2 regions of the Pantoea eucrina genome follow, and region 1 is predicted to be linked to the other one. Evidence: predicted binding sites of a transcription regulator. Region 1 holds the regulator's gene; the other holds the start of a gene.

What was found. Region 1 encodes sigma-54, which starts transcription at its own class of promoters, with help from an activator protein. Its sites were predicted from a motif close to GTTGGCACANNTTTCGCTNT; they were not measured.
Positions count from the first base shown of each region.
Region 2: glnK (P-II family nitrogen regulator) is a predicted target of sigma-54. The motif match lies at 12,784-12,803, and genes of this name have one in related genera.

Region 1 covers NZ_CP083448.1:352,845-368,844, forward strand. The annotation lists gene arcB (aerobic respiration two-component sensor histidine kinase ArcB) at 1-877, shown strand, start outside; gene mtgA (monofunctional biosynthetic peptidoglycan transglycosylase) at 1,807-2,484, shown strand; gene npr (PTS phosphocarrier protein NPr) at 2,490-2,762, opposite strand; gene rapZ (RNase adapter RapZ) at 2,759-3,613, opposite strand; gene ptsN (PTS IIA-like nitrogen regulatory protein PtsN) at 3,667-4,149, opposite strand; gene hpf (ribosome hibernation promoting factor) at 4,287-4,574, opposite strand; gene rpoN (RNA polymerase factor sigma-54) at 4,596-6,029, opposite strand; gene lptB (LPS export ABC transporter ATP-binding protein) at 6,078-6,803, opposite strand; gene lptA (lipopolysaccharide ABC transporter substrate-binding protein LptA) at 6,807-7,361, opposite strand; gene lptC (LPS export ABC transporter periplasmic protein LptC) at 7,336-7,908, opposite strand; gene kdsC (3-deoxy-manno-octulosonate-8-phosphatase KdsC) at 7,905-8,471, opposite strand; gene kdsD (arabinose-5-phosphate isomerase KdsD) at 8,485-9,465, opposite strand; gene LAC65_RS01620 (calcium/sodium antiporter) at 9,478-10,461, opposite strand; gene mlaF (phospholipid ABC transporter ATP-binding protein MlaF) at 10,688-11,503, shown strand; gene mlaE (lipid asymmetry maintenance ABC transporter permease subunit MlaE) at 11,508-12,290, shown strand; gene mlaD (outer membrane lipid asymmetry maintenance protein MlaD) at 12,295-12,828, shown strand; gene mlaC (phospholipid-binding protein MlaC) at 12,848-13,486, shown strand; gene mlaB (lipid asymmetry maintenance protein MlaB) at 13,486-13,791, shown strand; gene ibaG (BolA family iron metabolism protein IbaG) at 13,906-14,163, shown strand; gene murA (UDP-N-acetylglucosamine 1-carboxyvinyltransferase) at 14,210-15,469, shown strand; partial or broken gene LAC65_RS01660 (helix-turn-helix domain-containing protein) at 15,557-15,817, opposite strand.
Region 2 covers NZ_CP083448.1:845,936-861,935, reverse strand. The annotation lists gene LAC65_RS03965 (efflux RND transporter periplasmic adaptor subunit) at 1-1,145, shown strand, start outside; gene LAC65_RS03960 (multidrug efflux RND transporter permease subunit AcrB) at 1,162-4,314, shown strand; gene LAC65_RS03955 (type B 50S ribosomal protein L31) at 4,438-4,695, shown strand; gene ykgO (type B 50S ribosomal protein L36) at 4,708-4,848, shown strand; gene LAC65_RS03945 (metal ABC transporter substrate-binding protein) at 4,889-5,767, opposite strand; gene LAC65_RS03940 (metal ABC transporter permease) at 5,789-6,628, opposite strand; gene LAC65_RS03935 (metal ABC transporter ATP-binding protein) at 6,625-7,266, opposite strand; gene LAC65_RS03930 (hypothetical protein) at 7,584-7,937, shown strand; gene tomB (Hha toxicity modulator TomB) at 8,083-8,460, shown strand; gene LAC65_RS03920 (HHA domain-containing protein) at 8,485-8,703, shown strand; RNA gene ffs (signal recognition particle sRNA small type) at 8,807-8,903, opposite strand; gene LAC65_RS03910 (MGMT family protein) at 9,061-9,372, shown strand; gene LAC65_RS03905 (YbaY family lipoprotein) at 9,409-9,966, opposite strand; gene tesB (acyl-CoA thioesterase II) at 10,170-11,033, shown strand; gene amtB (ammonium transporter AmtB) at 11,075-12,364, opposite strand; gene glnK (P-II family nitrogen regulator) at 12,397-12,735, opposite strand; gene LAC65_RS03885 (SmdB family multidrug efflux ABC transporter permease/ATP-binding protein) at 12,968-14,731, opposite strand; gene LAC65_RS03880 (SmdA family multidrug ABC transporter permease/ATP-binding protein) at 14,724-16,000, opposite strand, start outside.

The DNA of each region.
Region 1 (16,000 bases):
CAGCAGCGCGCCGGGTAAAGGCTCCTGCTTTGTGGTTGAGATTAACGCGCCGCGCGTGGCTGACGAAGTGGAAGATACCGGCCTGGATGACAGCCTGCCGCTGCCGGCGCTGCACGTACTGCTGGTGGAAGATATTGAACTGAATGTGATTGTCGCCCGCTCGGTGCTGGAAAAGCTCGGATGCAGCGTTGAGGTCGCCATGAATGGCCATGACGCGCTAAGCCTGTTTGATCCGCAGGAGTTTGACCTGGTGCTGCTGGATATTCAGCTGCCGGATATGACCGGACTGGACGTTGCGCGCGCTATCCATCAGCAGCATAAGGGCGTGCAGCTGCCGCCGCTGGTCGCGCTGACGGCCAACGTACTTAAAGATAAAAAAGAGTATCTCGATGCCGGAATGGATGAAGTACTCAGTAAACCGCTGGCGGTACCGGCGCTGACGGCAGTGATCAAAAAATTCTGGGATTATCAGGGCGAGGAAGAAGAGACAGATATGCCTGTCGCGGATACGCAGTCGCGCATGCTGCTGGATGTGGCGATGCTGGAGCAGTATATCGAGCTGGTCGGGCCTGGCCTGATTACACAGAGCCTGACAATGTTTGAACAGATGATGCCTGGTTATCTTGATGTGCTTGATTCCAATATGATGGCGCGCGATCAAAAAGGCATTGCCGAAGAGGGGCACAAAATTAAAGGTGCCGCGGGATCGGTAGGCTTGCTGCATCTGCAGCAGCTGGCAAAACAGATCCAGTCACCGGAACTGCCGGCCTGGTGGGACAATGTGCAGGAGTGGATCGATGAACTGAAGCAGGAGTGGCGACAGGATGTTGCCGTACTGCGTGAATGGGTTGCCGGGCGGGAAAATCAGAAGCGCTAAAAAAAATGACCCCGGTCGAAACCGGGGTGCGCGAATACTGCGCCAACACCAGGGAAAAAGTGACTGCTGCTGTTATGGTTAATTGAAGTAAAAAGCAGCAGTCAGGTATTGGTTAACGTTACAAAATCACCTTAGCAAATTTGCCAGCCTGCGCGACAAGATTCATTAAATTGTGTGATGTTGAACAACGTTCCGCTACAGAAAACATTAATTTGACAACACTGTCAAGCGGGGAATCAATTTCCCCGCTGATTTGTTTGTTATTTAATCAATATCAACCGGTTTTGGCTGATTTTTCGCCATCAGGATTGAGGGAAGCGGCGAAAGCCCGGATAGCTATCCGGGGACGGATTGTTATCAGGAAAATAGTCTTTATGCTATTGTTTTGTAATAAAAATAGCCGTATTGCATCACATTTATCCGAAACGTTTTGGAAAGCAGGCGGTTAAACTTCCAGATCGGTCGTTCTGAAAAACAGGCCGGTCAGAGTGTAAAATTTGATTTACGGACAATTACCGGGGGATTTGGCTTTCTGGCAGCATAATATGTGTCTGAAACCGATCTCATAGCAGACGATAGTCAGGAAACGCTAAGCTATTCTTTGCAAATGTTAAGCTATATGAAAGTCTTATTAACATGACTATTAGTACAGATTAACGGCGGTCTGAAGTTTGCTTTGCGCGATTTTTATGCATGGAACCGATTCCTTAAAGATGGAAGCCTTTGATGTTTCAGGGTATCAGCAGAAGAGCCGCGGCTGGCCTGAACGCTTTTTCAGCTCCGGAAACCGGCTGGCAGCATGCAGGCAGGTATAACAATGAGCACTGGACGCAATCATGACCAGAGTGATTAATTAATACAGGGAAGGGATACAGGAAGAGGTAATGAAAAAATACAGAGGGAAAGGGTTCAGCCTTTTCAGGTCGCTGATGGTTAAATGTCTGCTGGCATGGGCAGTACTCTGGATCGGAGGAATTGCCGTTTTCGCTTTTTTACCCGTGCCTTTTTCCGCAGTTATGGCGGAACGTCAGGCAGGCGCCTGGCTGCACGGAGATATCAGTTATGTCGCACATTCAGAGTGGGTCAGCATGGATAACATCTCCCCGTGGATGGCGCTGGCCGTGATTGCCGCCGAAGATCAGAAATTCCCTGAGCACTGGGGTTTTGACGTTGGCGCTATTCAGCAGGTGCTCGACAACAGCAGCGGCGAGCGGATGCGTGGCGCGTCAACGCTTTCTCAGCAGACCGCGAAAAATCTCTTTTTGTGGGACGGACGTAGCTGGCTACGTAAAGGGCTGGAGGCGGGGATGACGGTTGGCATTGAAACCGTCTGGAGTAAACGTCGTATTCTGACGGTCTATCTTAATATCGCTGAGTTCGGTCCCGGTATTTTTGGCGCTGAAGCCGCAGCGCAGCACTATTTCCATAAGCCCGCCAGCCGCCTGACTATCGCAGAGGCTGCCCTGCTGGCTGCAGTATTGCCTAATCCGATCCGTTTTCGCGCGGATGCGCCTTCAGGTTATGTTCGCCAGCGTCAGCAGTGGATCATGCGTCAGATGCGCCAGCTGGGAGGGGAGGGTTTCCTGAATCGCTACCGGCTACACTAAAACCTTTACTCTTCGTCAAAGCCTGATTCAAACAGCTCAATAACGGCGGCCAGCGCCGCAGTTTCCTGCGGTCCGCTGGCTTCAATTTCAATATGACCGCCTTTTGCTGAATCCAGCATCAGCAGCGCAATAACGCTGCTCGCCTCAGCCTCGGTGCCCGCTTCATTGCGCAGCAGAACATCCGCGTCAAAGCTCTGCACCAGCTCAAACAGCTTCATCGCCGGGCGCGCATGCATACCCAGCTTGTTACGGATTTCGACAGTTTGCTTTACGGTCATGATTTACGCTTTTCCAGTGTGCGATGACGCGACTGCACGTTTTTACCGCGCGAACGGAAATAGTCAGCCAGCTGCTCGGCGATATACACGGAACGATGTTTGCCACCGGTACAGCCGATCGCCACAGTAAGGTAGCTGCGGTTGTTGGTTTCCAGCATCGGCAGCCATAGCTCAAGATAGCTGCGCGTCTGGTAGATAAAATTATGTACTTCTGTATGCCGATCCAGGAACGCCGCCACCGGTCGATCGAGGCCCGTCATCGGACGCAGCTTGGGATCCCAGTGCGGGTTAGGCAAAAAGCGCACGTCAAACACGTAGTCGGCATCGATCGGGATACCGTGTTTGAAACCGAACGACTCAAACACCATCGTGAGTTCGCGTTCGCGCTTGCCCAGCAGGCGGGTGCGCAGCATCTCAGCCAGCTCATGCACTGACATCTCTGAGGTATCAATAATCAGATCGGCACGCGAGCGCAGCGGCTCCAGCAGATCGTTCTCTTCATCAATGGCGCTTTCCAGCGACAGGTTTTTGCTGGAGAGCGGATGCAGGCGACGGGTGTCGCTGTAGCGCCGGATCAGCGTATTGCGATCGGCATCCAGAAACAGCAGCTGAGGAGAGAAAGAGTCAGGCAGATTATTTAACGCCAGCTCAAAGACTTCCTGCGACTCCGGCATGTTGCGTACATCAATACTTACCGCCGCCGAAATATTCCGCTCTGTCAGCGTATTCGCCAGCTCAGGCAGCAGGACTACCGGCAGATTGTCGACACAGTAAAAGCCCATATCCTCCAGGGCACGCAGCGCAACTGATTTACCTGAGCCTGATCGACCACTGACGATCATCAGCACCATCACTATTCTCCCCTGTTTTATCCGGCCCGCAGACCGGTAACGCTATGTACTGATTACGAATGCGCTTCCTGAGCTTCTGTGATAATGGCGTAGAGCTCTTGATCACTCTGGGCCGCACGCAGGCGACGGCAGACCGTCTTATCTGCCAGGCGTTTTGCGACCAGCGACAGGGTATGAAGGTGCGTCTTACACTGATCGGCAGGCACCAGCAGAGCGAACAGCAGATCGACCGGCTGATTATCCACGGCGTCAAAAGCAATAGGCTGATCGAGGCTGATAAACACCCCCACTGCCCGCAGCGTATCCTCTTCCAGTTTGCCATGCGGAATAGCAATGCCGTTGCCAATGCCGGTACTGCCCATACGCTCGCGGGTCAGAATCGCTTCGAAAAGCGTCTGGTGCGGCAGATTGAGCTGCTTAGCCGCCAGTTCGCTGATAATCTCCAGCGCGCGTTTTTTACTCTGGCAGTGTACGCCGCTGCGGGTGCAGTCAGGCGTCAGAACCGAGCTCAATTCCAGTGTCAGATCGTTGTTCATCGTGGTTTCACTTGCGAGTTCACATAGCCACAGAGCGAAAAGCCCTGCTGGCGCTTGCGCAGATGATAAAACGGGGCGCTCTTCCGCCCCATTTTTCCCTGAGCGCTGAACGGGTCAGCGCTCTGCAAACGTGAAGGTTAGTGTTTTTTCAGTTTGTCTTTATGTTTGGTCAGCTGACGTGCCAGCTTATCAACCAGCCCGTCAATGGCCGCGTACATATCTTCCGCTTCCGCTGTGGCGTGCAGCTCACCGCCGTTAACGTGCAGAGTTGCCTCTGCAATCTGAGTCACTTTCTCCACTTTCAGAACAATATAAACCTGATTGATGCGATCGTAATAGTGTTCAAGTTTGCCAAATTTGCTGTTCACAAATTCGCGCAGCGGGTCAGTGATTTCGACATTGAGTCCGGTAAGGTTTAGCTGCATAGGTCTTCCTTCTGAGTTCGGTCAGACCAGCTGTTTACGCTGGTTTGATGGCGGTATAGATAAAGACTCGCGATACTTCGCAACCGTACGTCGCGCTACCATAATACCCTGTTCAGATAACATGGCGGTCAGTTTGCTGTCGCTCAAGGGCTTTGCGGGATTTTCTGCCGCGACCAGTTTTTTTACCAGCGCACGAATGGCCGTAGACGAGGCTTCGCCGCCGCCTTCCGTGCTGACATGGCTGGAGAAAAAATATTTCAGCTCAAAAATACCACGCGGACTGTGCAGATATTTTTGCGTGGTCACGCGTGAGATGGTGGACTCGTGCATATCGACCTGTTGCGCGATATCTGCCAGCACCATCGGACGCATATACTCTTCGCCCTGCTCAAAAAACGCCTGCTGCTGCGCAACGATACAGCGGGTAACCTTGAGCAGAGTGTCATTACGACTCTCCAAGCTTTTAATGAGCCAGCGCGCTTCCTGCAGATTATTGCGAATAAACTGGCTGTCGCTATCGCTGCGCGCTGAACCGCCCATGGCGGCATAGTGCTGGTTGATCCGCAGACGCGGCAGGCTTTCAGCGTTCAGTTCCACTATCCAGCGTGCGCCCGCTTTGCGCACCAGCACATCCGGAATAACGTATTCCGGTTCACCCGTATTAATCGATTGTCCGGGGCGCGGATCGAGCGACTGTATCAACAGCATCGCCTCTTTCAGCACCTCTTCTTTCAGGCGGGTCACCCGCATCAGGCTGCGGAAGTCGTGATTAGCCAGCAGATCGAGATGTTCACTGACAATCAGGCGCGCCTCTTTTAGCATAGGAGCGTCAGCCGCATATTGCGATAGCTGAACCAGCAGACAGTCGCGCAGATCGCGCGCGCCTACGCCAACCGGATCAAACCGCTGGACGCGCTTGAGAACCGCCTCTACCTCATCCAGCGTCAGCTCATCGTCGCCGATACTGTCGCAAATTTCCTGCAGCGTCACGGTGAGATAACCGGTCGTGTCGATCGCATCAACAATCGATGTCGCAATAGCGCGATCGGTATCGGTAAACGGGGTCAGCTCCACCTGCCACATCAGGTAATCCTGCAGCGACTGCGTGGTTTCTCCCTGATACACCGGCAGTTCATCATCCTGATAATCTGTTCCGGTGCCGGAAGGGGTGCCGGCAGTATAAATTTCATCCCACGACGCATCCAGCGGCAGCTCGTCAGGCATCTCTTTCTGTTCCAGCGCCTCACGGGTATCTAACGTATCGCTTTCCTGCGTTTCGCGTGCGTCCACTTCATCATGAATATCGGTCTGCTCAAGCAGCGGATTGCTCTCCAGCGCCAGCTGGAGCTCCTGCTGGAGTTCAAGCGTAGAGAGCTGCAGCAGGCGAATGGCCTGTTGCAGCTGGGGGGTCATCGCCAGCTGTTGGCTGAACCTGAGTTGCAAACCTTGCTTCATAATCCGGCTTGAATGTCCTAAGCGAATATCGGGTTAATCGACACCTTATCAGAGTCTGAACTCTTCGCCCAAATAAACCCGCTTAACCTGCTCATCTGCCAGAATTTCATCCGGCGTGCCGTGTGCAATCAGATTGCCCTGGCTGACAATATAGGCGCGTTCGCAGACGGCCAGCGTTTCACGCACGTTATGGTCGGTGATCAGGACACCGAGGCCGCTGTCGCGCAAATGTTCGATGATCTTTTTGATATCGATAACGGAGATGGGGTCAACCCCGGCGAACGGCTCATCCAGCAGAATGAACTTTGGATTCGCTGCCAGCGCGCGTGCAATTTCAACGCGGCGACGTTCTCCCCCGGAGAGCGCCTGGCCCAGGCTGTTGCGCAGATGCTCAATATGGAACTCTTCCATCAGCTCATTGGCGCGATCCTGGCGCTGCTCTTCGGTCAGATCGTCGCGGATCTGCAGCACGCCCATCAGATTGTCATACACGCTCAGCCGCCGGAAAATAGAGGCTTCCTGCGGCAGGTATCCGATACCACGACGCGCACGGGCGTGCAGGGGCAGGATACTGATATCCTCATCATCGATAATAATGCGGCCCGCATCGCGCGGGACAATGCCGACCACCATATAAAATGTCGTGGTCTTACCGGCGCCGTTAGGACCCAGCAGTCCGACAATCTCGCCCGATTTAACCTGCAGGCTGACATCTTCCACTACGCGGCGGCCTTTATACGCTTTGGCCAGATTTTCAGCGACTAAAGTTGCCATCGGTCAGTTACTCTTTTTAGGGCTCGCAGCGGAACCGTTTTTATCCTGCAGCTGTGAAGGAACCAGCACCGTGGTGACGCGTTTGCTTTGACCCTGACTATAGGCCTGCATTTTCTGCTCTTTCACCAGATAGGTGATGCGATCGCCTTTGATGTTGCTGTCCTGCTGTTCAATGAAAGCATTACCGGTCAGCTCGACAAAATCGTTGGCCAGCTCATAGTGCAGCTTAGCGGCATGGCCTTTAACCGGCTTGCCGTTGTCCTGCATCTGATAAAACGTAGCCGGATTGCCATAGGCATCAACAATAGTTTTGTTGCTGTCGCCGCCGGGACGGGTTACCACGACTTTATCCGCTGTAATTTTAATCGTGCCCTGCGTGACAATAACATTGCCGGTAAAGGTCGCCACGTTGCCCTGCAGATCCAGCGCCTGATTAACGGAGTCGATATTAACCGGTTTTTCTGAGTCGCCGGTGACAGCCAGCGCGGGCAGGCTGCCAATCAGCAGCGATCCCAGCAGCAGCGCGTTAACGCTATTTTTGTTCATTTTGAATTTCATAAGAGGTTTTGACCTTTTCAAGCAGTTCGGCGTTTTTTGTCCGCAAATTGCCGCGCATCTTCATGCCCGTGGAGTTAAAACTGCGGCCAAATAGCGTCACCTGGTCGTCAGACATGACATCCTGGGTCACCAGATTGACCTGCGCGTTATCAGTGATAATGCGTTCCAGCTGAGAATCCTGCGTCAGCGTATGCACTTCAACGTGGCCATACAGATAAAGCATACGATCTTTCGTTAGCTTTGCTTTGTCCGCCCGTACTGACCAGGTTGGCACTTTGTTTTCATCAAAGGTTGTCATAACGGGACGATCAAACCAGCTGACTTCATCAGCTGAAAAATAGGTCACTTTATCGGAGACAAGCTTGTAGGCCAGTGCACCCGTTGGGTTGTATACCACGGTATTAGAGTTCGCGCTGGTGTAGGTTGGCTCCTGATCGTTTGAAGCCAACGGCGTGGCACTCTCATCCTGATTCGTCAGGTTCCAGCCGATCAATATCAGCGCGACCAGAGCCAGAATCAGCGTTATCCAACGCCTGCTTTTACTCATACTGATTGCCCTCTGGCATCCTCAAATTTATTCTGCGCCAGTAATATCAGGTCGCATATTTCGCGTACCGCACCGCGTCCGCCGCCGATGCGTGTGACATAGTCTGCACGCGGCAGCAAGACCGGATGTGCATCCGCTACGGCAACACTCAGACCCGCCTGCGCCATGACCGGCCAGTCGATCAGATCGTCGCCAATATAGGCAACCTGCGTGCTGTCCAGTGACAGTTTATCCAGAAGTTCGCGCCACGCCAAAAGCTTATCTGATTGTCCCTGGTAAAGATGAGTAATGCCCAGCGTTTCACAGCGATCTTCCAGCAGCTTAGCGCGACGGCCGGTTATAATAGCGACTTCGATGCCGGAGGTCAGCAGGCAACGTATGCCGTAGCCATCCCGCACATTAAACGCCTTCAGCTCTTCACCGCTGTTTCCCATATAGATCAGGCCGTCTGACATGACGCCATCGACATCACAAATCAGCAGGCGGATTTGCGCTGCCCGTGCCATGACTTCAGCTGATACCGGACCATAGCAGGTGGCAACCAGCGCATTTTCAGCGTTCATTTACATTTCCTGTTCAGACTACGCCAGCGCGCAGCATGTCATGCATGTGGACGACGCCCAGCAGCCGATCTTCATCGGCTACCAGGACGGCAGTGATATTTTTATTTTGCATCAGATTTAAGGCCTCTACCGCCAGCATATTTGGCCGGACGCGGATGCCGCCACGCGTCATGACGTCCTGAATACGCGCTGACTGAAAATCGACGCCCATATCAAAAATACGGCGCAGATCGCCATCGGTAAAAATCCCTTCAATTTTCATTAAGTCATCGACGATCACTGTGAGACCGAGGTTTTTGCGCGTGATCTCCAGCAGGGCATCACGCAGCGACGCCTCGCGCGTGACGTGCGGAATTTCATCGCCGCTGTGCATAATGTCGCTGACGTGCAGCAGCAGTTTACGACCCAGCGCGCCGCCAGGATGCGACAGCGCAAAATCCTCTGGCGTAAAACCGCGCGCCTCAAGCAGCGCCACCGCCAGCGCATCGCCCATCACCAGCGTTGCCGTGGTGCTGGACGTTGGCGCCAGTCCCAGCGGGCACGCTTCCTGCGGCACTTTCACACACAGGTGAACATCTGCCGCGCGGCCCATGGCGCTCTCCGGGCGGCTGGTCATACAGATCAGCTGCACTTTCTGTCGCTTCAGCACCGGGATCAGCGCCAGGATCTCTGCCGACTCGCCGCTGTTCGAGATGGCGATAACCACATCGCTGGCGCTCACCATGCCGAGGTCGCCATGGCTCGCCTCACCCGGATGCACAAAAAAGGAGGCGGTGCCGGTGCTGGCAAAGGTCGCGGCCATTTTCTTACCGATATGTCCTGACTTGCCCATGCCCATCACCACGACTTTTCCCTGGCAGGCATAAAGCAGCTGGCAGGCGCGGCTGAAGTCGTCATTGATATACTGATCAAGCTGTTCAAGTCCTTCACGTTCGATGCGCAGAACCTTTTTACCCGCCTGCTGAAAATCAAACTCTGCATGCTGCTGTGACATATCAGTGCATCCTTAATAGCCAGTAAGAAGGGTGGGGCTGAGCCACAGCCATAGCACCCAGAGAAGAAATCCGCTCAGTAACAGCGCGCCGGCTATCCGGCCGACGCGCCGCTTACGCAGCAGACAAAACAGGGCAAACACTACGCTGACGCCGAGCATGACCCAGTAATCACGGCTAAACGCGAGCGGATTGACCTCGCCCGGATGAAACAGCGCGGGCAGGCCAAGAACAATCGCCAGGTTGAAAATATTGGCGCCGATCAGATTACCAATCGCCATATCATCTTCACCTTTCAGCGCACCCGCGACAACCGTGGCCAGCTCCGGCAGGCTGGTCCCTACCGCGATAAGCGTCAGCCCCATCACCAGCTCGCTTACGCCAAAGTAATCAGCAAAGACGGTGGCATTGTCGATGACCATACGGGTCGACATCGGCAATATAATCAGCGCGACCGCCAGCCAGAGAAAGGCTACCGTGTTACCCGCTTCATCGCGCGGCAGTTCTGCCAGCTGTTCCCGGGTGAGTGTATCGCTGTTGTCATGTCCGGCGCGGCGGGCAATGCGGATCACGATCAGCAGATAGAACAGCGCCATCAGCAACAGCGCCACACCATCCAGCCGGCTCAGGTAATTATCAAACAGCATAATGCCGCTCAGCAAAGAGACCAGCAGCAGCAGCGGAAGTTCGCGCCGAATCAAATTGGAGTGTACGGTTAAAGGATGAAGCAGCGCGGCGCCACCCAGAATTAACAGGATATTCGTAATGTTTGAGCCCAGCGCGGTGCCTACGGCCAAATCCATCTGTCCATGTTGCGCAGCTGAAAACGAAATAATCAGCTCCGGTAGCGATGTGCCGATACTGACTACCGTCATGCCGATAATCAGCGGCGGAATACCGAATGAGCGGCACAGAATGGCGGCGCTGAAGACCAGTCGATCGGCCCCGTAAACCAGTAACAGCAATCCGATAAACAACAGGGCGGTAGCTACAAACATGAAAAATCCTTGATGGATACGGTGCCGGCGGACCCTGGCCGGCAAAAAAACCTGAGATGCGGGGAGAGTCAGCCGCTGATTTTGACTCTCTGAGCGACAAAAGTAAATTTAATGACCGTTTTCGCCACACTGAACCGGTAAGTTTCTGTAAAACTATCGTGAATTGCGGTTTACCAGGCTACCATCCACCCCATTTAGTACGCCCGACCCGCTTAACGAGGTAATAATGACTCAGCAGCAAACGAATCTGGTCGAGGTGCGCGGTGTGAGTTTCACCCGTGGCGATCGCACGATATTCGATGATATTTCACTTACGGTTCCGGCGGGCAAAGTGACCGCGATTATGGGACCTTCCGGCATCGGAAAAACAACGCTGTTACGCCTGATTGGCGGTCAGCTGCAGCCTGACCACGGCGAAATCTGGTTTCAGGGCCAGAATATTCCCAGCCTGTCACGGCGCAAGCTCTATGAAGCCCGTAAGAAAATGAGCATGCTGTTTCAGTCAGGCGCGCTCTTTACCGATCTTAACGTCTATGAAAACGTCGCCTGGCCACTGCGCGAGCACACTCAGCTGCCGCCGGAACTGCTGCACAGCACGGTGATGATGAAGCTTGAAGCGGTCGGACTGCGCGGCGCGGCAAAACTTATGCCGGCAGAGCTCTCCGGCGGGATGGCGCGACGTGCTGCGCTGGCACGTGCCATTGCGCTGGAACCGGAACTCATTATGTTTGATGAGCCGTTTGTGGGGCAGGATCCAATAACTATGGGCGTGCTGGTCAAGCTGATTGATGAGCTGAACCACTCGCTGGGCGTGACCTGTATTGTGGTATCGCATGATGTGCCTGAAGTCCTGAGCATCGCCGATCACGCCTATATTGTTGCCGGGCAAAAAATCATTGCTGAAGGCAGCACCCGGCAGCTGAAGGAGAACGCCGATCCGCGCGTACGCCAGTTTATTGATGGGCATGCTGATGGTCCGGTGCCGTTTCGTTTCGCCGCCGGCGACTATCTTAGTGATTTGACCCGGACAGGGAGAGAGTAAACTCATGGTGTTACAGGCACTGGCGTCGTTCGGGCGTCGGGGAATAAACAGCTGTGCGACCTTTGGTCGCGCCGGTCTGATGCTGTTTCATGCGCTGGTGGGAAAACCCGCTTTTCGCCGCCATGCTCCATTGTTGATCAGGCAGCTTTATAGCGTTGGCGTACTCTCGCTGCTGATTATTGTGGTTTCTGGTCTGTTTATCGGCATGGTGCTGGGACTGCAGGGATATCTGGTGCTGACCACCTACAGCGCGGAGACCAGCCTTGGCATGCTGGTGGCGCTGTCGCTGCTGCGTGAGCTGGGGCCGGTTGTCACGGCGCTGCTGTTTGCCGGACGAGCCGGCTCGGCGCTGACGGCAGAGATTGGTCTGATGAAAGCCACAGAGCAGCTCTCCAGTATGGAGATGATGGCGGTGGATCCGCTGCGCCGCGTGGTCTCGCCACGCTTCTGGGCGGGTTTTATCAGTATGCCGCTGTTAACGCTGATTTTTACGGCCGTCGGTATTGCCGGTGGTGCACTGGTTGGCGTTGGCTGGAAAGGTATCGATCCCGGCTTTTTCTGGTCCGCGATGCAAAGCGCGGTAGATTTTCATAATGATGTCCTTAACTGCCTGATCAAGAGCGCAGTTTTTGCCATTACGGTAACCTGGATTGCGCTGTTTAACGGCTACGATGCGATTCCGACGTCGGAAGGTATCAGCCGGGCAACAACGCGTACCGTCGTACACGCTTCACTGGCGGTGCTTGGGCTTGATTTTGTGCTGACCGCACTGATGTTTGGGAACTGATGCAATGCAAAGCAAGAAAAATGAAATTTGGGTAGGGGTATTTATGCTGGCGGCGCTGGTGGCGCTGCTGTTTCTCAGTCTGCGCGTGGCCGATCTCAAATCGTTGGGCACCGAGCCCACGTGGAAGCTCTACGCTACCTTTGACAATATTGGCGGCCTGAAAATCAGTTCACCTGTGAAAATTGGCGGCGTCGTCATTGGCCGCGTAACGGATATTTCACTGGATGAGAAAAGCCTGTCGCCGCGCGTGACCATGGATATCAGCGAACAGTATGTCGACAAAATCCCGGATACCAGTTCTCTGGCTATTCGTACGCAGGGTTTGCTGGGCGAACAGTTTCTGGCGCTGAATCTGGGCTTTGACGATCCGGATCTCGGTTCAGCTATGCTGAAAGATGGCGGAACGTTGCGCGACACCAAATCTGCTCTGGTGCTTGAGGATTTGATTGGTCAGTTCCTTTACAAAAGCGGCGACGGCAGCAAAGAGAATCAGTCACAGGATGGCGAGCGTGCACCTGCGCCTGCCACAACGGAATAATCCAGAGAGGTAAAACACGATGTTGAAACGTTTTCTGATGGTTGCCCTGCTGGCAATCGCTCCCCTGGCCGCCACAGCAGCGGATACGGATCAGAGCAACCCGTATAAGCTGATGAATGAAGCCGCAGCCAAAACTTTTACCCGGCTGAAAAATGAACAGCCGAAAATCAAGCAGGATCCCAACTATCTGCGCGATATTGTGCGCCAGGAGCTGCTGCCCTATGTGCAGATTAAATATGCCGGCGCGCTGGTTTTAGGCCGTTACTATCGTGAAGCGACGCCGGCACAGCGCGACGCCTACTTTGCCGCATTCGGTGACTACCTGGCCCAGGCTTACGGGCAGGCGCTGGCGCTGTATCACGGTCAGACTTACCAGATTCAGCCGGAAAAACCGCTGGGCGATGCCAATATTGTGGCTATTCGCGTCACCATTGTTGATCCTAACGGCCGTCCGCCGGTGCGTCTCGATTTTCAGTGGCGTAAAAACAGCCAGAGCGGAAAATGGCAGGCTTACGATATGATTGCCGAAGGGATCAGTATGATCACCACCAAGCAGAATGAGTGGAGCGATCTGCTGCGCACTAAAGGCATTGATGGCCTGACTGCACAGCTGAAAACCTATGCGGCACAACCTATTACACTGGATAAACAGCAATAATGAGTGAATCGTTACGCTGGCAGCGCAGTACTGATACGCTGGTACTGAGCGGCAAGCTTGACCGGGATACGCTGCTGACACTATGGCAGCAGCGTGAAACGGTTATGCAGAATATAAACGTCATTGATGTGGCGGCTCTGGAGCGGGTCGATTCGGCCGGGCTGGCGCTGCTGGTGCATCTGCGCGAGATGGTACGCGCGCAGGGAAGTACGCCGCTGTTCACGGGTGTGACAGATAAACTCCATTCTCTTATTACGCTTTATAATCTTCAGCAGATTATTGTTTCTGCGGAGAAAAGCGTCTGATCTGACGGCTGAAAAACTAGGCCCCTGATGCGTTCAGGGGCTTTTGCATATTTAAGACTCAGCCGCTTTCCTCTAAGATATCCGCCTTATTATTATCAAGTGAAGTTATAAACCATGGAAAATAGTGAAGTTCAGGCAGTCCTGATGCAGGCGCTGTCATTAGATGAAGTCCACGTGATGAGCAACGACGGCAGCCATTTCCAGGTGATCGCCGTGGGCGAAATGTTTGGCGAACTGAGCCGGGTAAAAAAACAGCAGGCTGTTTATGCGCCGCTGATGGAATACATTGCGGATAATCGCATTCATGCGGTTTCCATCAAGACTTATACTCCCGCCGAGTGGGCTCGCGACCGTAAACTTAACGGATTCTGAGTACCAGTCTGGTTGTTTTGTTGATAGATAATTGAGAGCCGTGTTAATGGACAAATTTCGTGTGCAAGGCCCCACCCGCTTAAGTGGTGAAGTGACCATTTCCGGCGCAAAAAATGCAGCGCTGCCGATTCTGTTTGCCGCGCTGCTGGCAGAAGAGCCGGTAGAAATTCAGAATGTCCCGCAGCTGCGTGATATTGATACCACCATGAAGCTGCTGAGCCTGCTGGGTGCACGCACAGAGCGTAACGGTTCGGTGCATGTTGATGCGCGCGAAGTTAACGTCTTCAGCGCTCCTTACGATCTGGTTAAAACGATGCGTGCTTCTATCTGGGCGCTCGGGCCGCTGGTGGCACGATTTGGTCAGGGTCAGGTATCACTGCCGGGCGGCTGCGCGATTGGTGCCCGTCCGGTCGATCTGCATATCACTGGTCTGGAACAGCTCGGCGCGGAAATTAAGCTGGAAGAGGGCTATGTTAAAGCCTCAGTCAATGGCCGCCTGAAAGGCGCGCACATCGTCATGGATAAAGTCAGCGTCGGCGCTACCGTAACCATTATGAGTGCGGCAACGCTGGCAACCGGCACCACGGTAATCGAGAACGCGGCGCGCGAGCCGGAGATTGTTGATACGGCAAACTTCCTCAATACGCTGGGTGCAAAAATTTCTGGCGCAGGCACGGACAAAATTACGATTGAAGGTGTGGAACGTCTGGGTGGCGGTGTCTATCGCGTGCTGCCGGATCGTATCGAAACCGGCACCTTCCTTGTGGCTGCGGCTATCTCGCGCGGCAAAGTCATCTGCCGCAATGCACAGCCGGATACGCTGGATGCGGTACTGGCTAAACTGCGCGACGCGGGTGCAGAGATTGAAACCGGTGATGACTGGATTAGTCTTGATATGCACGGCAAGCGGCCAAAAGCGGTGAATATCCGCACTGCACCGCATCCGGGTTTTCCAACCGATATGCAGGCGCAGTTCACTCTGCTGAATCTGCTGGCGGAAGGCACGGGCGTGATCACAGAAACCATCTTTGAAAACCGCTTTATGCACATCCCGGAACTGATCCGTATGGGTGCGCATGCGGAAATCGAGAGCAACACGGCGATTTGTCACGGTGTGGAAACGCTCTCGGGTGCACAGGTTATGGCGACCGATTTACGTGCTTCGGCGAGTCTGGTACTGGCAGGCTGTATTGCTGAAGGCACTACGGTTGTTGACCGGATTTACCACATCGATCGCGGCTATGAGCATATCGAAGATAAGCTCAAAGCGATGGGCGCGAACATTGAGCGTATCAGCGGCGAATAAGCCAGTCAGTATGATGGACCAGAACCAGTCACAGCAGCGTGGCTGGTTTTTTTTTATTTTTTTTTCCGGGATCTTTTTCAGACTATCGGGCGATCGGATCCGCTTTTTGCGATCCAGCAGAAGCAGGGTGTCAGGATCGTAATAGCGGCTTGGCCAGATTTCTGCCGGATGTACCTCAAGCGCCATAGCGATAAGCCACTCGCCTTTGGGCCAGGGGCGTGACAGCGCATTGGCGAGCGTTGAGGAGCAAAGTCCTGACGCACGTGACAGAGCCGCCAGTGAAGTACCACGTTTGCGTAGCGCTGCGATAATATCTGCAGGATGCCAATCCTCTTTCCTTGTCTGCATAACTTGTTCTCCATATCCATGTAATGCGTAATCGCTGCTGTGGCAGTGAAGGGTAAAACTGGAAATTAACGGCTCTATATAGCAAAAAGGTTCCATTAATTTCCAGTAATTGTTACACCCAGGTAGCAAAATCTGGCGGGTATTCGCAAAAAGCGTGCAAACTTATGCAAACGGCGCAGGAAA
Region 2 (16,000 bases), 490 kb from region 1:
GCAGCTTTTTGTTAACAGGATGTGATGATGATAAATCTCAGCAAGCCGGCCAGCAGCAGCAACAGCCGCCGGAAGTCGGGGTGGTCACATTAAAAGCTGAACCCCTGAAGGTCACGACTGAACTGCCCGGTCGCACTTCCGCGTTTCGCGTAGCAGAAGTCCGCCCTCAGGTGTCGGGTATCATTCTGAAGCGTAATTTTGTTGAAGGCAGTGATATTAAAGCGGGCCAGTCGCTTTATCAGATCGATCCTGCCACCTATCAGGCAGCTTACGACAGTGCTAAAGGGGATTTAGCGCAGGCGCAGGCTAATGCCCGCGTAGCGCAGCTCACCATCAAACGTTATAAGCCACTGCTCGGCACCAAATATATCAGTCAGCAGGATTATGACAACGCAGCGGCCACTGCGGCTCAGACTGCGGCTGCCGTACAGGCTGCCCAGGCTAACGTTGAAACTGCCCGTATCAACCTCGCCTACACCAAAGTCACGTCGCCTATCAGCGGCCGTATCGGCAAATCCTCTGTGACGGAAGGTGCCCTGGTCTCCAATGGTCAGACTAACGCGCTCGCGACCGTGCAGCAGCTGGATCCTATGTATGTCGATGTAACGCAGTCCAGTGACGATTTTCTGCGCCTGCGCGCCGAGCTCGAAGCGGGCCAGCTGAAACAGACCGATGGTAAAGCTAACGTCACGCTGCTGATGCAGGATGGTAGCCCTTACAAGCAGTCGGGAACACTGGAATTTTCCGATGTCACCGTCGATGAAACCACCGGTTCGATTACGCTGCGCGCTATCTTCCCGAACCCGGATAACCGTCTGCTGCCGGGTATGTTTGTGCGCGCGCGTCTGGATGAAGGCGTGAACCCAACCGCGCTGCTGGTGCCGCAAACCGGCGTGACCCGTACGCCAACCGGTGATGCCAGCGCGATGGTTGTTGGCGCAGATAACAAAGTAGAAGTACGTAAGATCACTGCAAATCAGGCGTTTGGTGACAAATGGCTGGTTACCGATGGTCTGAAAGAGGGCGACCGCGTGATTACCGTCGGTATTCAGCGCGCGAAAGCGGGTGCGCAGGTTACGCCAAAAGAGGTCTCAGATGATGCTAAAGCAGCCCAGGAATCTCAGTCTGCTAAATCATCGTCATAACAGGAGCCGTTGATACATGGCTAAGTTCTTTATCGATCGCCCCATTTTTGCATGGGTGCTTGCCATCATCATTATGATGGCGGGTGCGCTGTCGATCATCAGCCTGCCGATTGAGCAATATCCCAATGTTGCGCCACCGGCGGTTGAGATCCAGGCATCTTATCCGGGTGCGGATGCAAAAACGCTGCAGGATTCTGTTACGCAGGTTATTGAACAGAATATGAACGGCATCGACGGGCTGATGTATATGTCCTCGAGCAGTGACTCATCCGGTACGCTGACGCTGACGCTGACCTTCCAGTCCGGTACCGACGCGGATATCGCGCAGGTACAGGTGCAGAACAAGCTGCAGCTGGCGATGCCGCTGCTGCCGCAGGAAGTACAGCAACAGGGGATTCAGGTTAAAAAATCCTCCAGCAGCTTCCTGATGGTAGCCGGTTTTGTCAGTGACGATGGCAGCATGACGCAGAACGACATTGCGGACTATGTCGCCTCTAATATCAAAGATCCTATCAGCCGTACCACAGGCGTAGGTGATACCCAGGTGTTTGGTGCACAGTATGCGATGCGTATCTGGCTCGATCCGCACAAGCTGAACAACTATCAGCTGACGCCGGTTGACGTCATCAGCGCGCTGCAGACGCAGAATACCCAGGTCGCTGCCGGTCAGCTGGGCGGTACACCGCCGGTGCCGGGCCAGCAGCTTAACGCCTCGATTATTGCTCAGACCCGCCTGACCTCAACCGATGAGTTTGGCAACATCATGCTCAAGGTGAACCAGGATGGTTCGCAGGTGCGTCTGCGCGACGTGGCAAAAATTGAACTGGGTGGTGAAAACTACGAAGTTATTGCCCGTTACAACGGCAAGCCCGCATCCGGTATCGGTATCAAGCTGGCGACCGGGGCTAACGCACTGGATACCGCAGAAGCGGTTAAAGCAGAGCTGGGTAAACTGGAGCCGTTCTTCCCGTCAGGCATGAAGACCGTCTACCCGTATGACACGACCCCGTTTGTAAAAATCTCCATTTTCGAAGTGGTTAAAACCCTGTTTGAAGCGATTGTGCTGGTGTTCCTGGTTATGTATCTGTTCCTGCAGAACTTCCGCGCCACGCTGATCCCCACCATCGCCGTACCGGTGGTGCTGCTGGGTACCTTCGCTATCATCAATGGTTTTGGCTACTCCATTAACACGCTTACGATGTTTGGTATGGTGCTCGCCATCGGCCTGCTGGTTGATGACGCCATCGTGGTCGTCGAGAACGTTGAGCGCGTTATGGCAGAAGAGGGACTGCCGCCGAAAGAGGCGACCAAACGCTCCATGGAGCAGATTCAGGGCGCGCTGGTCGGTATTGCGCTGGTGCTCTCTGCGGTATTTATTCCCATGGCGTTCTTTGGCGGTTCGACCGGGGTTATCTACCGTCAGTTCTCGATCACCATCGTTTCAGCGATGGCGCTGTCGGTGCTGGTCGCGCTGATCCTCACCCCTGCCCTCTGTGCCACCATGCTCAAACCGATTAAAAAAGGTGAGCATGGTAAAACCACCGGCTTCTTTGGCTGGTTCAACCGCATGTTCGACAAAAGCACCAATCACTATGTCGACAGCGTCAGCCATATTATCCGCAGTACCGGCCGCTATCTGGTGATCTATCTGGTCATTGTTCTTGGCATGGCGTGGCTGTTCCTGAAGCTGCCGACCTCCTTCCTGCCGGAAGAAGATCAGGGGCTGTTACTGGCGCAGGCGCAGCTGCCAGCCGGTGCAACTCAGGAGCGTACTCAGAAAGTGCTGGATCAGGTAACGGACTACTTCCTGACCAAAGAGAAAGATAGCGTCAATTCCGTGTTCACCGTTAACGGCTTTGGCTTTGCCGGCCGTGGTCAGAACACCGGTATCGCGTTTGTCAGCCTGAAGCCGTGGGATGAGCGTGGCAGCGCCGATCTGAAAGTACCGGCTATCGCCGGACGCGCCATGGGCGCACTGGGTCAGATTAAAGATGCCATGGTCTTCCCGTTCAACCTGCCGGCCATTATCGAACTGGGTAACGCCACCGGTTTTGACTTCCAGCTGATTGATCAGGGCAACCTGGGCCATGAAAAGCTGACCGAAGCGCGAAATCAGCTGTTTGGCATGATCGCCCAGCATTCAGATACGCTGGTTGGCGTACGTCCGAACGGCCTGGAAGATACGCCGCAGTACAAACTGATTATCGATCAGGAAAAAGCGCAGGCGCTGGGGGTATCGCTCTCTGATATCAACACTACTCTGGGCGCCGCCTGGGGTGGATCCTACGTCAACGACTTTATCGATCGCGGTCGCGTGAAGAAAGTATACGTTATGGGTAAAGCGGATGCGCGCATGCTGCCGGATGACATTGGCAAATGGTATGTGCGTAACAGCGCCGGCAATATGGTGCCCTTCTCTGCCTTCTCCTCGGCGAAATGGCAGTATGGCTCACCACGACTGGAGCGTTACAACGGTCTGCCTTCCATGGAGATCCTCGGTCAGGCTGCGCCGGGCAAGAGCTCGGGTGACGCGATGGATATGATGGAGGAGCTGGCGTCGAAACTGCCAACCGGTATTGGCTACGACTGGACCGGCATGTCCTATCAGGAACGTCTGTCAGGTAACCAGGCCCCGGCGCTCTACGCGATCTCGCTGATTGTCGTCTTCCTCTGCCTGGCGGCACTCTATGAGAGCTGGTCTATTCCGTTCTCGGTGATGCTGGTCGTGCCGCTCGGCGTGATTGGCGCGCTGATCTTCACTACCCTGCGCGGGCTCAGTAACGACGTCTACTTTGTAGTCGGACTGCTGACCACGATTGGTCTTTCCGCTAAGAACGCCATTCTGATCGTCGAATTTGCGAAAGATTTGATGGATAAAGAGGGCAAAGGCCTGGTGGAAGCGACGCTGGAAGCGGTGCGTATGCGTCTGCGCCCGATTCTGATGACCTCACTGGCGTTTATCCTCGGTGTACTGCCGCTGGCGATCAGCAGCGGTGCCGGTTCCGGCGCTCAGAACGCAGTAGGTACCGGCGTAATGGGTGGAATGGTCACCGCTACCGCGCTGGCAATCTTCTTTGTACCGGTCTTCTTCGTCGTGGTGCGTCGCCGCTTCAGTAAGCATAAAGCGGACCTTGAAGGCAGCCATCCGGCTGAACACGCGAAACACTGATTGACTCCTTAATGAAAAAGGCCGCAGATGCGGCCTTTTTTTATGGTGCCTGATGACGGTTGCAATCGCGCCATAACGGGCGCATAATATTGTTATATTATAACATTACATAGGAATCGTCATATGAAGCCTGATATCCACCCGCACTATCGTCCGGTTCTGTTCCATGACACTACCGCTGATGAGTATTTTAAAGTGGGATCAACCATTAAAACTGAACGCACCATCGAGTTTGAAGGCGAGGTTCTGCCCTACGTGACGCTGGATGTCTCCTCCAAATCGCACGTTTATTATACCGGCAAACAAAAAGAGTTCGCCAAAGAGGGCAGCGCGGCGCGCTTCAACAAGCGCTTTGGCAGCTTCCTGACGCGCACCAAATAAAGGAGCAGTACGATGCAGGTCGTGAGTTCACTTCGGTCGGCTAAAACCCGCCACCGGGATTGCAAAGTGGTACGACGTAAAGGCCGTATTTATGTGATTTGCAAATCCAATCCACGTTTCAAAGCGGTTCAGGGAAGAAAGAAAAAGCGTTAATGCGTTGTGAGAGTTTGGCCGGGATGCTCCCCGGCCTTTTTTATTGCATGCTTTTCAGCATTGCTTCCGCGTTATGCCGAAATGCTGCCGTATAGGTCGCAGCCGGACCGCCAGCAGCGGAGAGCGCCTCCGGATAGAGTTCGCCGCCGGGCTGCGCCCCCGATTCACTGGCTATCTGTTTAACCAGGCGCGGGTCGGTCTGATTTTCAATAAAGTAGCGGTGAATATGCTCACGCCTGAGCTGCTTAATAATCTGCGCAACGTCGCTGGCGCTGGCTTCTGCTTCCGTGGAAAAGCCGACCGGTGCCAGGAAGGTAACGCCATAACGCTGTCCGAAGTAGCCAAAGGCGTCGTGGCTGGTCAGCACTTTGCGCGCGCTGCGCGGCACGGCGTCAAATGCAGATTTAGCCCAGCTGTCGAGCTGCTGCAGCTGCTGAATGTAGCGCTCGCCGCTGCGCCGGATGTCGGCGGCGTCCTGCGGATCGGCTTTTATCAACGCCTGCATTACGTTACGCGCATAAATTTCACCGTTCTGCAGATTGTTCCAGGCGTGCGGATCGGTAACGGTACTGCCCCCCTCTTCCATGGTACGCGTGCTGATGCTGCTCGATGCCACCACCACATCGCCGCGATAGCCTGAAGCCGTTATCAGCCGATCCATCCACCCTTCCAGACCGAGACCGCTGACAAACACCACGCTGGCCTGCGCCAGCGCCTGGCTATCCTGTGGCGAAGGCTCAAAGGTATGCGGATCGCCATCCGGCCCGACCAGCGAGGTGACACGCACATGATCGCCGCCAACCTGTTTTACGATATCGGCCAGCACGGTAAAACTGGCTACCGTGTTGATAGTACCGGCCTGCGTAAACGGGCTGACCAGCATCGCGCTGGTTATCAGGCTCAGTGCAATAAACTTCATTTGTATCCCCTTATCAGTATATTAACGACGACGCAGCACGCCGCCGCATGGCCCTGTCAGAACAGAGAGCAGAAACAGCCCGGCGGCACTCAGCACCACGGCTGGTCCGGCAGGCAGTGAGTAGTACCAGGAGAGCATCAGCCCGCTTAGCGCAGCAGCGATTGCCAGCAGCATAGCGATAAACAGCAATGGGGTGAGCCGACGGCTCCAGAAGCGGGCGCTGGTAGCGGGCAGCATCATCAGCCCGACGGACATCAGCGTTCCCAGAATCTGAAAGCCAGCAACCAGGTTCAGTACGACCAGCAGCAGAAAAAGCCCCTGTACCAGCGGTGCGCTCCAGCGGTTCTGCACCCGCAAAAAGTCGGGATCGAAGGCGTCAATGACCAGCGGGCGGAAAATCAGCGCCAGCGTCAGCAGCGTGAACGCGGCGATAGCGGCAACCAGAACCAGCGCACGAGTGTCGACTGCCAGCAGTGAACCAAACAGCACGTGCAGCAGATCCACACTGGAGCCGCGCAGCGAAACCAGCGTGACCCCCAGCGCCAGCGAGCCAAGATAAAATCCGGAAAAGCTGGCATCCTCTTTTAACGGGGTGTAACGACTGACGGCACCGGAGAGCAGCGCCACCACCAGCCCCGCCAGCAGTCCGCCTGCGCCCATTGCCACCAGCGACAGACCTGAGAGCAGGTAGCCAACCGCTGCACCCGGCAAGATCGCATGCGATAGCGCATCGCCTATCAGGCTCATCCGGCGCAGTGACAGAAATACGCCCAGCGGAGTGGCGCTCAGCGCCAGCGCAACACAGGCCACCAGCGCGCGACGCATAAAGCCAAATTCGATAAAAGGCTGCAGCAGCGTCATGACGTCACCTGCACTCTCTCTGGCGAGTGGTCCAGCGACAATTCTGCGCTGAAGTAGCGGCTGACCAGCGGCCTGTCGTGCAGGACCACCAGCAGCGTCGTGCCCTGCTGCTGCTGCTGCCGGAGCAGCGCCATCAGCAGAGTAGTGGTGGATGCATCGATAGCGCTGAAAGGTTCATCCAGCAGCCAGACCCGGCTCTGCTGCATCAGAAGCCGGGCAAAAAGGACCCGCTGCAGCTGGCCGCCAGAGAGCGTGGCAGGCTGCGCATCAGCAAACGCCCGCATCTGTACGGCGTCCAGCGCGGCGTCGATCTCTCTGCGCAGCGCCCGGTTAATGCCGCCAAACCAGCCGCAGCGCGGCCAGCAGCCGGTGGCAACCAGTTCATACACCGTAAGCGGAAAACGCGTCTCCAGTTCGCTACGCTGTGGCAGCCAGCCAATAGCGCTGGCGGGCACGCCGATCGGGCAGGAGCCGGAGACCGGTGCAATTACGCCAGCCAGCGTTTTCAGCAGGGTTGACTTGCCGCTGCCGTTTGCGCCGGTCAGCGCGGTCATACTGCCGGCAGCCAGTTTTCCGTCGGGGATCGCGGTTATCGCCTGCCCGCGATAGCCAACCTGGAGCTGATTAAAGTGGATCATGCCGTGGTGCCCCAGAAGACGCAGAGCATTAGCAGAGTAATAAGTATCATGACAACCATCAGACGACTGCCGACGGAAAGTAACAGACCGCTGCTGCGCATCGCGTCCACCATTATGTTATAACATAACAATATGCTACTGGATTTAGCGGTGACGCGCGTGCAGAGAAGTGTTTCAAAAATTGATCGTCCGTGCACCGGGCAGATCGCCAGTGGCATCACCCATCGCAATAATCGCTGGTAGCGTTAATCGCCTGCTTGCATTACAACCAGCAAGACTCAATGATAGCGGTACGATCTTTTTTTACGGAATACGCTATGCAGGCTATTATTAATGTGGACGTTGCGGCAGATGAACATGACTGTGACAAACTTCGCAGCGTCATCCAGGGGAATATTCTTAAAATAGCTGAAGCGCTGGCCGGAGAGTTAGACTGGTATTCGCAAAGTGCTCAATTAGTTCCTGAAAGTTTTCAGGTGCTATCTATTAAAACCATTAATCCAGATAGTTTTAAAATGCTTTATGAATTTTCCTGGGATTTATTTAATCCCTGCCTCGATTTGAACGAAACCTTTACCCGACATGAAGAAGTTATGTTCCACATAAAGCCCGGTGCGCTGGTGTTTGATGTGATTGACAATACGCGCCTCTCCCCTGCTGATGAATTGTAATATTTGGTAATTGAGGTGAGCAAAACTAATGATTGTGGATTACATTTAATAGGTCGCTGAATTATTTTTATTCGTGATCGCTCCCTGGTAGCTCTTTTAAATCTCGCAGCGTTGCGGCTCCTGTGCTCGCTATGGAGGGAAAAAGATGGACGAATACTCACCGAAACGGCATGATATTGCCCAGCTTAAATTCTTATGTGAAAACCTGTATGACGAGAGTATGGCTACCCTGAGTGAAAATCATCGCGACTGGGTTAACGACCCTGCCTCCTCTGCTAATTTACAGCTCAACGATTTTATTGAGCATATCGCCTCTTTCACAATGAATTACAAAATTAAGCATACCGAAGACGAGTCGCTGATTTCTCAAATCGATGAATATCTTGATGATACCTTTATGCTTTTTAGCAGTTACAGTATCAATGCAAAGGATCTTCAGCGCTGGCAGCGATCCGCTAAACGCTTATTTAATATTTTCGCCGAAGAGTGTGCTTATCTTCAGCAACCGAGCCATTCCTTTTAGCATCAGAGTGAGAAGATTTTTTTCATGAGCAATCAAACCCTGACCAAGACCGACTATTTGATGCGTCTGCGTCGTTGTCGTTCAATTGATACCCTTGAACGGGTCATCGAAAAAAATAAGTATGAATTACCGGATAGCGAACTGGCAGTATTCTATTCAGCAGCAGATCATCGCCTTGCTGAACTGACCATGAACAAGCTTTACGATAAAGTGCCAGGCTCTGTGTGGAAATATGTTCGCTGATAAAGCGTGCAGTGCTGTTGAGTGACTGAAGCGGAATAAGGCAAGGGAGTGCCGTAAAATCCTGGAGAGGCGCGGCTATTTGCTGGCCCGAAATGGGTGGAGGCCCTGCCAGCTACATCCCGGCACACGCGTCGCCTGCTGCGGCTGCTTCCTTCCGGACCTGACCGAGTTCACAAGTTAGCGTTGCGGGAGAACCAACAGGGCCTCCATTGAGTGCTCTCTTTTCGGAGAGCGGGGGCATTATCAGCGAACGCCTGTGCAATTGCAAGGGTGAGCCAGACAACCGTTGTTTTCTTGAACAGGCGTACTCTGTCAGCTACCCTGCTTCTGGTTTCCCTCTGTTTCTTACTCCCGATAATGAATGATTCTCTGAATTTTGCCGCACGCGTGTGGCACATTGTGGCCGCAATACCGCGCGGTCAGGTAACCACCTACGGTGATATCGCCTTACTCGCCGGTTCACCGCGCGCTGCGCGTCAGGTCGGCGGTGTACTGCGTCGCCTGCCGCCGGAAAGCACGCTGCCCTGGCATCGCGTTGTTAACCGTTACGGACAGATTTCCCTGCAGGGTGACGATCTGCTGCGTCAGCGCGATGCGCTGGAGGCTGAAGGCGTCGTTGTCAGTGAGGAAGGCGGGATTGATATGGCACGCTATCGCTGGGAAATTTAATCAGCAGGCCCGCAACGGGCCTGCTGATGCTGCAGATTACAGGCTGGTCGGCGCCGGTACTGAAGCCGATGGCGTTACCTGAGTAGGCGACGTCGACGGAACCGTGGTAGCGGCACCCGGCTGCGTCGGCATTGCGCGATTGGCAACCGGCACCAGCAGCAGTTCAGCTTTGGTGCCGCCCTGATTGATCACTGGCTTTACCGTGTCCGTAACAAACGCCAGTTTGCCATCCATAGTGATGGCTGCGCTCAGCAGAATGCGCGCGTCTGGCTTAATGTCTGCCGGATTAAAGGGCAGAATAAACTGGAACGGTGACTGTTTGCCTTCGGTACGCACGGCACGCTGTGCCAGCACTTTAGAAGGCGCGTCCGCCAGCGACGCATCTGCCAGCGTAACGGTCAGTACTGCATCCGGCGGCAGCGCGATGCGCTGGCGGATATAAACAGAACCGCTTACGTTAGGCTGCTTGATAGCCGGCTGCTGGCTGGCAACCGCCGAGCCAAGCGTAGGCGTCGGAACCGGTTTGCTGTGGTCAGCACACCCTGTAATCGCCGCCGCCAGTGTCATACCGCTAATAACCTGCCAAAGTTTCATCGATGTCGTCTCCTTATGAACACTATGATTGTCGGCGGTTAATTTTTTAGCTGGCATTTCAACCGCCGATTGCTCTTAATTCTGGCACAGAAATCCGCATTGCGCCTGGCGCGTCGCCCGTCATCAGAAATCAGCGCAAATCCGTTGCGCAAACTGGTCGGATCTTTCACACTTGCGCCATATCTGCTGATGAGGACATGATTATGAGCCAGGCGCTGACTAACCTGCTTACGCTATTAAATCTGGAAAAACTGGAAGAAGGCCTGTTCCGCGGGCAGAGTGAAGATCTCGGTCTGCGTCAGGTGTTTGGCGGTCAGGTGGTGGGCCAGGCGCTCTATGCTGCTAAACAGACGGTGCCGGAAGATCGCATTATTCATTCATTTCATAGCTATTTTCTGCGTCCCGGCGACAGCCATAAAGCGATTATTTACGATGTTGAAACGCTGCGCGACGGTAAAAGCTTCAGCGCGCGCCGCGTCAGCGCAGTCCAGAATGGTCAGCCTATTTTCTATATGACCGCCTCATTTCAGGCGCCTGAAACCGGGTTTGAGCATCAGAACAGCATGCCCCCGGTACCGGGTCCGGATGAACTGCCCTCTGAACGCGATCTGGCGCAAAAACTCGCCGCGCATCTGCCGCTGAAGCTCAAAGAGAAGTTTCTCGCTGAGCGACCGCTGGATATCCGCCCGGTTCAGATCCACAACCCGCTTAAGGGCCACGTGGCTGAGCCGGTGCGCCAGGTCTGGGTGCGCGCCAATGGCCAGATGCCTGCCGATCGTCGCATCCATCAATATGTGCTGGGCTACGCCTCCGACCTTAACTTTTTGCCGGTGGCGCTGCAGCCGCACGGCAAAGGGTTCCTGGAAGCGGATATGCAGGTGGCCACGATCGATCACTCGATGTGGTTTCACCGCCCGTTCGATCTCTCAGAATGGCTGCTTTACAGCGTGGTGAGCACGTCTGCCTCTGGCGCACGCGGCTTTGTACGCGGCGAGTTCTATACGCAGGAGGGTACGCTGGTGGCGACCACGGTACAGGAAGGTGTTATGCGTCAGCGCGACGCATAAAAAAAGGGGCGACCTGGTCGCCCCTTTTCTTCATTTTTAGCTTACTGGTTATATGCGTTTTCGCCGTGGCTGTTTACATCCAGACCTTCACGCTCCTGCTCTTCCGGTACGCGCAGGCCGACAATCACATCCGCCAGCTTGAAGCCGATAAAGGCCACCACGCCGGACCAGACTACGGTAACGATACAGCTGAATATCTGGACCCAGACCTGATGCCCCATAGTGACGCCTTCCGCATAGCCAACGCCACCCAGTGAGCTGGAGGCGAAGACGCCGGTCAGGATGCAGCCGAGGATGCCGCACACGCCGTGCACGCCAAACACATCGCAGGGATCATCGACGCGCAGCCATCTTTTCAGCGTCGTAACGCCCCAGATGCCCGCGAGTCCGCCCGCCAGACCGATGATCAGTGCGCCGCCAACGCCCACGTAGCCACAGGCTGGCGTAATGGCGACCAGGCCGGCGATAAAGCCGGAGCAGGCACCCAGCAGCGAAGGCTTACCGCGCAGCGCCCACTCACCAAAGACCCAGGAGAGCACCGCACCGGCGGTAGCGACAACGGTGTTCACAAACGCCAGCGCAGCAATTTCGTTCGCCGATGACGCTGAACCGGCGTTAAAGCCAAACCAGCCGACGTAGAGAATGGCCGTACCGAGAAACACCATCGGCAGGTTATGCGGTTTAAACGCCTCTTTGCCAAAACCGGCACGCTTTCCGACCAGATACGCGCCCACCAGCCCCGCGACAGCGGCGTTGATATGCACCACGGTGCCGCCGGCAAAGTCCAGCGCGCCATCCTGTGCCAGATAACCGCCGCCCCACACCATATGCGCAATCGGCAGATAGGAGAGCGTCAGCCAGACGCCGACGAAAATCAGCACCGCTGAGAAGCGAATACGCTCAGCCAGCGCGCCCACGATCAATCCGACGGTAATACAGGCAAACGACGCCTGGAACGCGACGTGAATATATTGATAAAAGCTGCCCATGACGGCTTTCAGCTCGATGTTTTTCAGCGTCACCCACTGGAAGTTGCCGAAAAAGGCGTTGCCTTCGCTAAAGGCTAACGAGTAGCCATACACAACCCACAATACGCAGACCAGGGCAAAGGTTACGGCAACCTGTGTGAGCATGGACAAGACATTTTTACCGCGGATCAGGCCGCCATAAAACAGCGCGATGCCGGGAATTGTCATAAAAAGTACCAGCGCGGTACAAATCATCATAAAGGCGTTGTCCGCTTTATCTGCGACCGCAGGGGCAGCAGCCAGCGTCAGAGTGGGTAACAGCGCCAGGCTGGCAAGGCCCAGTTTCATCATCATTTTTTTCATTTTTTTCATCCCATCTCAAGTCAGAACCCGGATCAGAGCGCCGCTTCGTCAGTTTCACCGGTACGGATACGGATCACCCGCTGCAGCTCAGCAACGAAGATTTTGCCGTCGCCAATTTTGCCGGTGTAGGCCGCTTTACTGATGACATCAACCACTTCATCCAGCTGGTCATCTGCAATCGCGATATCGATTTTTACTTTTGGCAGGAAGTTAACGCTGTACTCGGCCCCGCGATAGAGTTCGGCATGTCCTTTCTGACGGCCGAACCCTTTAACTTCAGATACCGTCAGCCCCTGAATGCCAATGGAGGATAGTGCCTCACGGACATCCTCCAGCTTGAATGGTTTGATTACCACGGTAACCAGCTTCATACGTCCCCTCCGGATTAAACACAACTGCGCGATGTATACGCAGTGGTTAAAGCAAAGGGTGTGCCAGAAGTGCAAAACGCGGTTTAACGCGGCGGCGGTACAGGCTCAGCGCGGGGCGGCATTGCCGGAGAGAAAGAACGGTACGGGGGTCTGCACCTCTTTGGTGCTCAGGGCGTCAAAGAGGTGCAGAAGCGAGAAAAGAACGGGTCAGCATGAACAAAAAAGGTGCAACTCAGGCGGATGCGCCGGCCGCCAGCTGCTCGCCAGCCTGCTGCAGCTGATACATCTGCCAGTAGCGCCCCTGCTGCGCCAGTAGCTCTGTATGCGTACCGCGCTCGGCAATATGGCCGCGATGTAACACCAGGATTTGTTCCGCCTCCATAATTGTCGAGAGCCGGTGCGCAATGACCACCAGCGTGCTGTGCTGGCGCAAAGTGCGCAGCGCCTGCTGAATCGCCTGCTCGGTGCCGGAATCGATGTTCGCGGTAGCTTCATCGAGGATCAGGATCTGCGGCGGCGCGACCAGCACGCGAGCCAGCGCCAGCAGCTGTTTCTGCCCGACCGAAAGCGTATTGCCCTGCTCTCCCAGTCGCGTATGGATACCGTCCGGTAGCGCGCGGGCCAGCGTAGCGAGCTGCACGCTCTCCAGCGCCTGCCACACCCGCTCTTCAGGGATCGCCCGCCCCAGCTGTACGTTAGCCAGCAGCGTATCGGCCAGCACCACCGGATCCTGCTGCACCATGGCAATGCCGGTGCGCAGCGCATCGTGCGAGAGCGAAGAGACCGGACGCCCGTCCAGCACAATCGATCCGTGCTTTACCGGATAGTAACCCATCAGCAGGTTTGCCAGCGTGCTCTTGCCGCTGCCGGTATGCCCGACCAGCGCAACGAAGCCCCGTGACGGCACGGTAAAGGAGATATTGCTCAGCACGTCGCGATCGTCGCGATAGGCGAAACTGACGTCGTGCAGCGCAATTTCTCCGGAACGCAGCGGAGCACTTTCGCTGCCATACCCCTGCTGATGCGCATCAACCAGTTCAAAGATGCGCTCACCCGATACCACCGCCTGCTGCAGCATCGACTGCTGCGTCGTCAGTTCGATCAGCGGCTCATTCAGCCGGCCCAGGTAGGTGATAAAGGCATAAAGCACGCCGACTTCAAATGCGCCGGGTGAAGCAAAACTGAATAGCAGTAACAGGCCGCACAAAATCAGTGCAGAAAAGAGGCTAAGCAGCGGACGCAGCAGAAATCCGTCCAGCCGCAGCGTCTGCATGCGCGCCATATAATGGGCGCGACTCGCTTCGCTCATGCGGGCCCCAAAACGCGCCTGCTGCCGGAACTGCTGGATCACGCTCATGCCGTTGATCACTTCGTTAAAGCCGTTGTTGATATCCGCCAGATAACTGCGAACCCGGCGGGCAATCGGGGTACTGTAACGCTGATAAATCAGCATCACGGTCAGCACCAGCGGGAAAATAACCAGCGCCACCAGCGCCATACGCCAGTCGAGCGAAAACATGGCGACTAGCATCGCGCCAATCAGCGCGGCGCTGCGCAGCACGGTGGCGACTACGGTGACATAGAGATCTTTAATAACCTCGGTGTCATTGGTGACGCGCGAAATAATCTGCCCCACCGGCTGGGTGTCGAACGCGCTCAGCGGCTGGCGCAGCGCCGCGTTCATGACATCAACGCGCAGCTGCTGCACCACTCCGATTGCCGCACGGTTAAACAGCAGCGCCTGAAAATAGTGCAGCGCCGCCGCCATGAGCTGCAGCAGAATAAAACTCACCAGTAATCCCGCCACGATGCCCCACGGCATCTGATGTCTGGCGATCAGGCGATCGATAAAATAGCTGACCAGCACCGGGCCGGTCACCTCGGCCGCCGCCGCCAGCCAGAGCATACCGGTTGCCAGCCACAGCGAGCGGCGCCAGGGTTTTCCGTATGCCAGCAGCCGTTTCAGCGTCGGCCACAGCCGCTGCGACTTAGCCATGCTGCGCTCCTGTTGCGGTTTCATCTTTGTTTTCACTCTCATCATCCAGCGCCGCTTCCAGCTGCTGATAGCGGTACATATCGCGGTACCAGCCCGGCTGCGCCGCCAGCTGGTCATGATCGCCTCGCTGCGCAACGCGCCCCTGCTGCAGCACCAGAATTTCACTCGCTTCCGTTAATGCCGAGAGACGGTGCGCGCTGATAATCAGCGTACGGTTCTCTCCCCAGATGCGCAGGTTATGCAGGATGTCATGTTCAGTACGTCCATCTACCGCAGAGAGCGCATCATCCAGAATCAGGATCTCCGCCTCCAGCAGCAGCGCACGGGCAATCGCGATACGCTGCTTCTGTCCGCCCGAAAGCATGACCCCACGCTCTCCGACCTCTGTCTCATAGCCCTGCGGCAGGCGCAGAATATCCTCATGCACGCAGGCCATTCTTGCCGCCTGCTCAATCTGCTGCTGCGTGGCGTCGGGACGACCCAGCGCCAGATTGTTTGCCACGCTGTCAGAAAACAGAAACGGCGTCTGGCTCACTACCGCCAGGCGGCTGCGCCAGCTGTCCAGCTGCAGCTGCGCCAGCGGCAGATCGCCGTAGCGGATCTCTCCCCGATCGATATCGAAGTGGCGCTGGATGAGGCTGAGCAGCGTGCTTTTACCGCAGCCGGTCGGGCCACATAATCCCAGCATCTGCCCTGGCTGCAGCTTCGCATGGATATCCTGCAGTACGGCATTTTCTGTCCCCGGGTAGTGAAAGGCGTCAATGGCGAGCTGCAGCACAGCCGGCTCAGGCGGTAACGTCAGGGTGCCGTCAGCCACTGCCGGCGCTTCAGCCAGCAGCGCGCGAATACGGCTCCAGGCCGCACTGCCGCGCTCCACGATGTTGATCATCCACGCCAGCGCCAGCATCGGCCAGATCATCAGCCCCAGATACATCACAAAGCTGGTGAGCTGACCCAGCGTCAGGATACCGTGCCATACCATCCAGCCGCCGCCTGCGATCGCCAGCAGGTTGGAGAAGCCAACGGCGACGTAAATAATGGGATCAAATCGCGCATCCACCCGCGCAACATGCAGATTTTTACGCCCGGTATCGCTGGCGATGTCAGCAAACTGCTGCGACTGGTGATCTTCCAGTCCAAATGCTTTGATCATACGGATGCTGGTCAGGCTCTCCTGCGTCTGATCGTTAAGGCTGGAGAACGCCGCCTGCGCAACTTTAAAACGCTGATGCAGCCGGGAACCATCCCGCTGGATCGCCAGCGCCATAA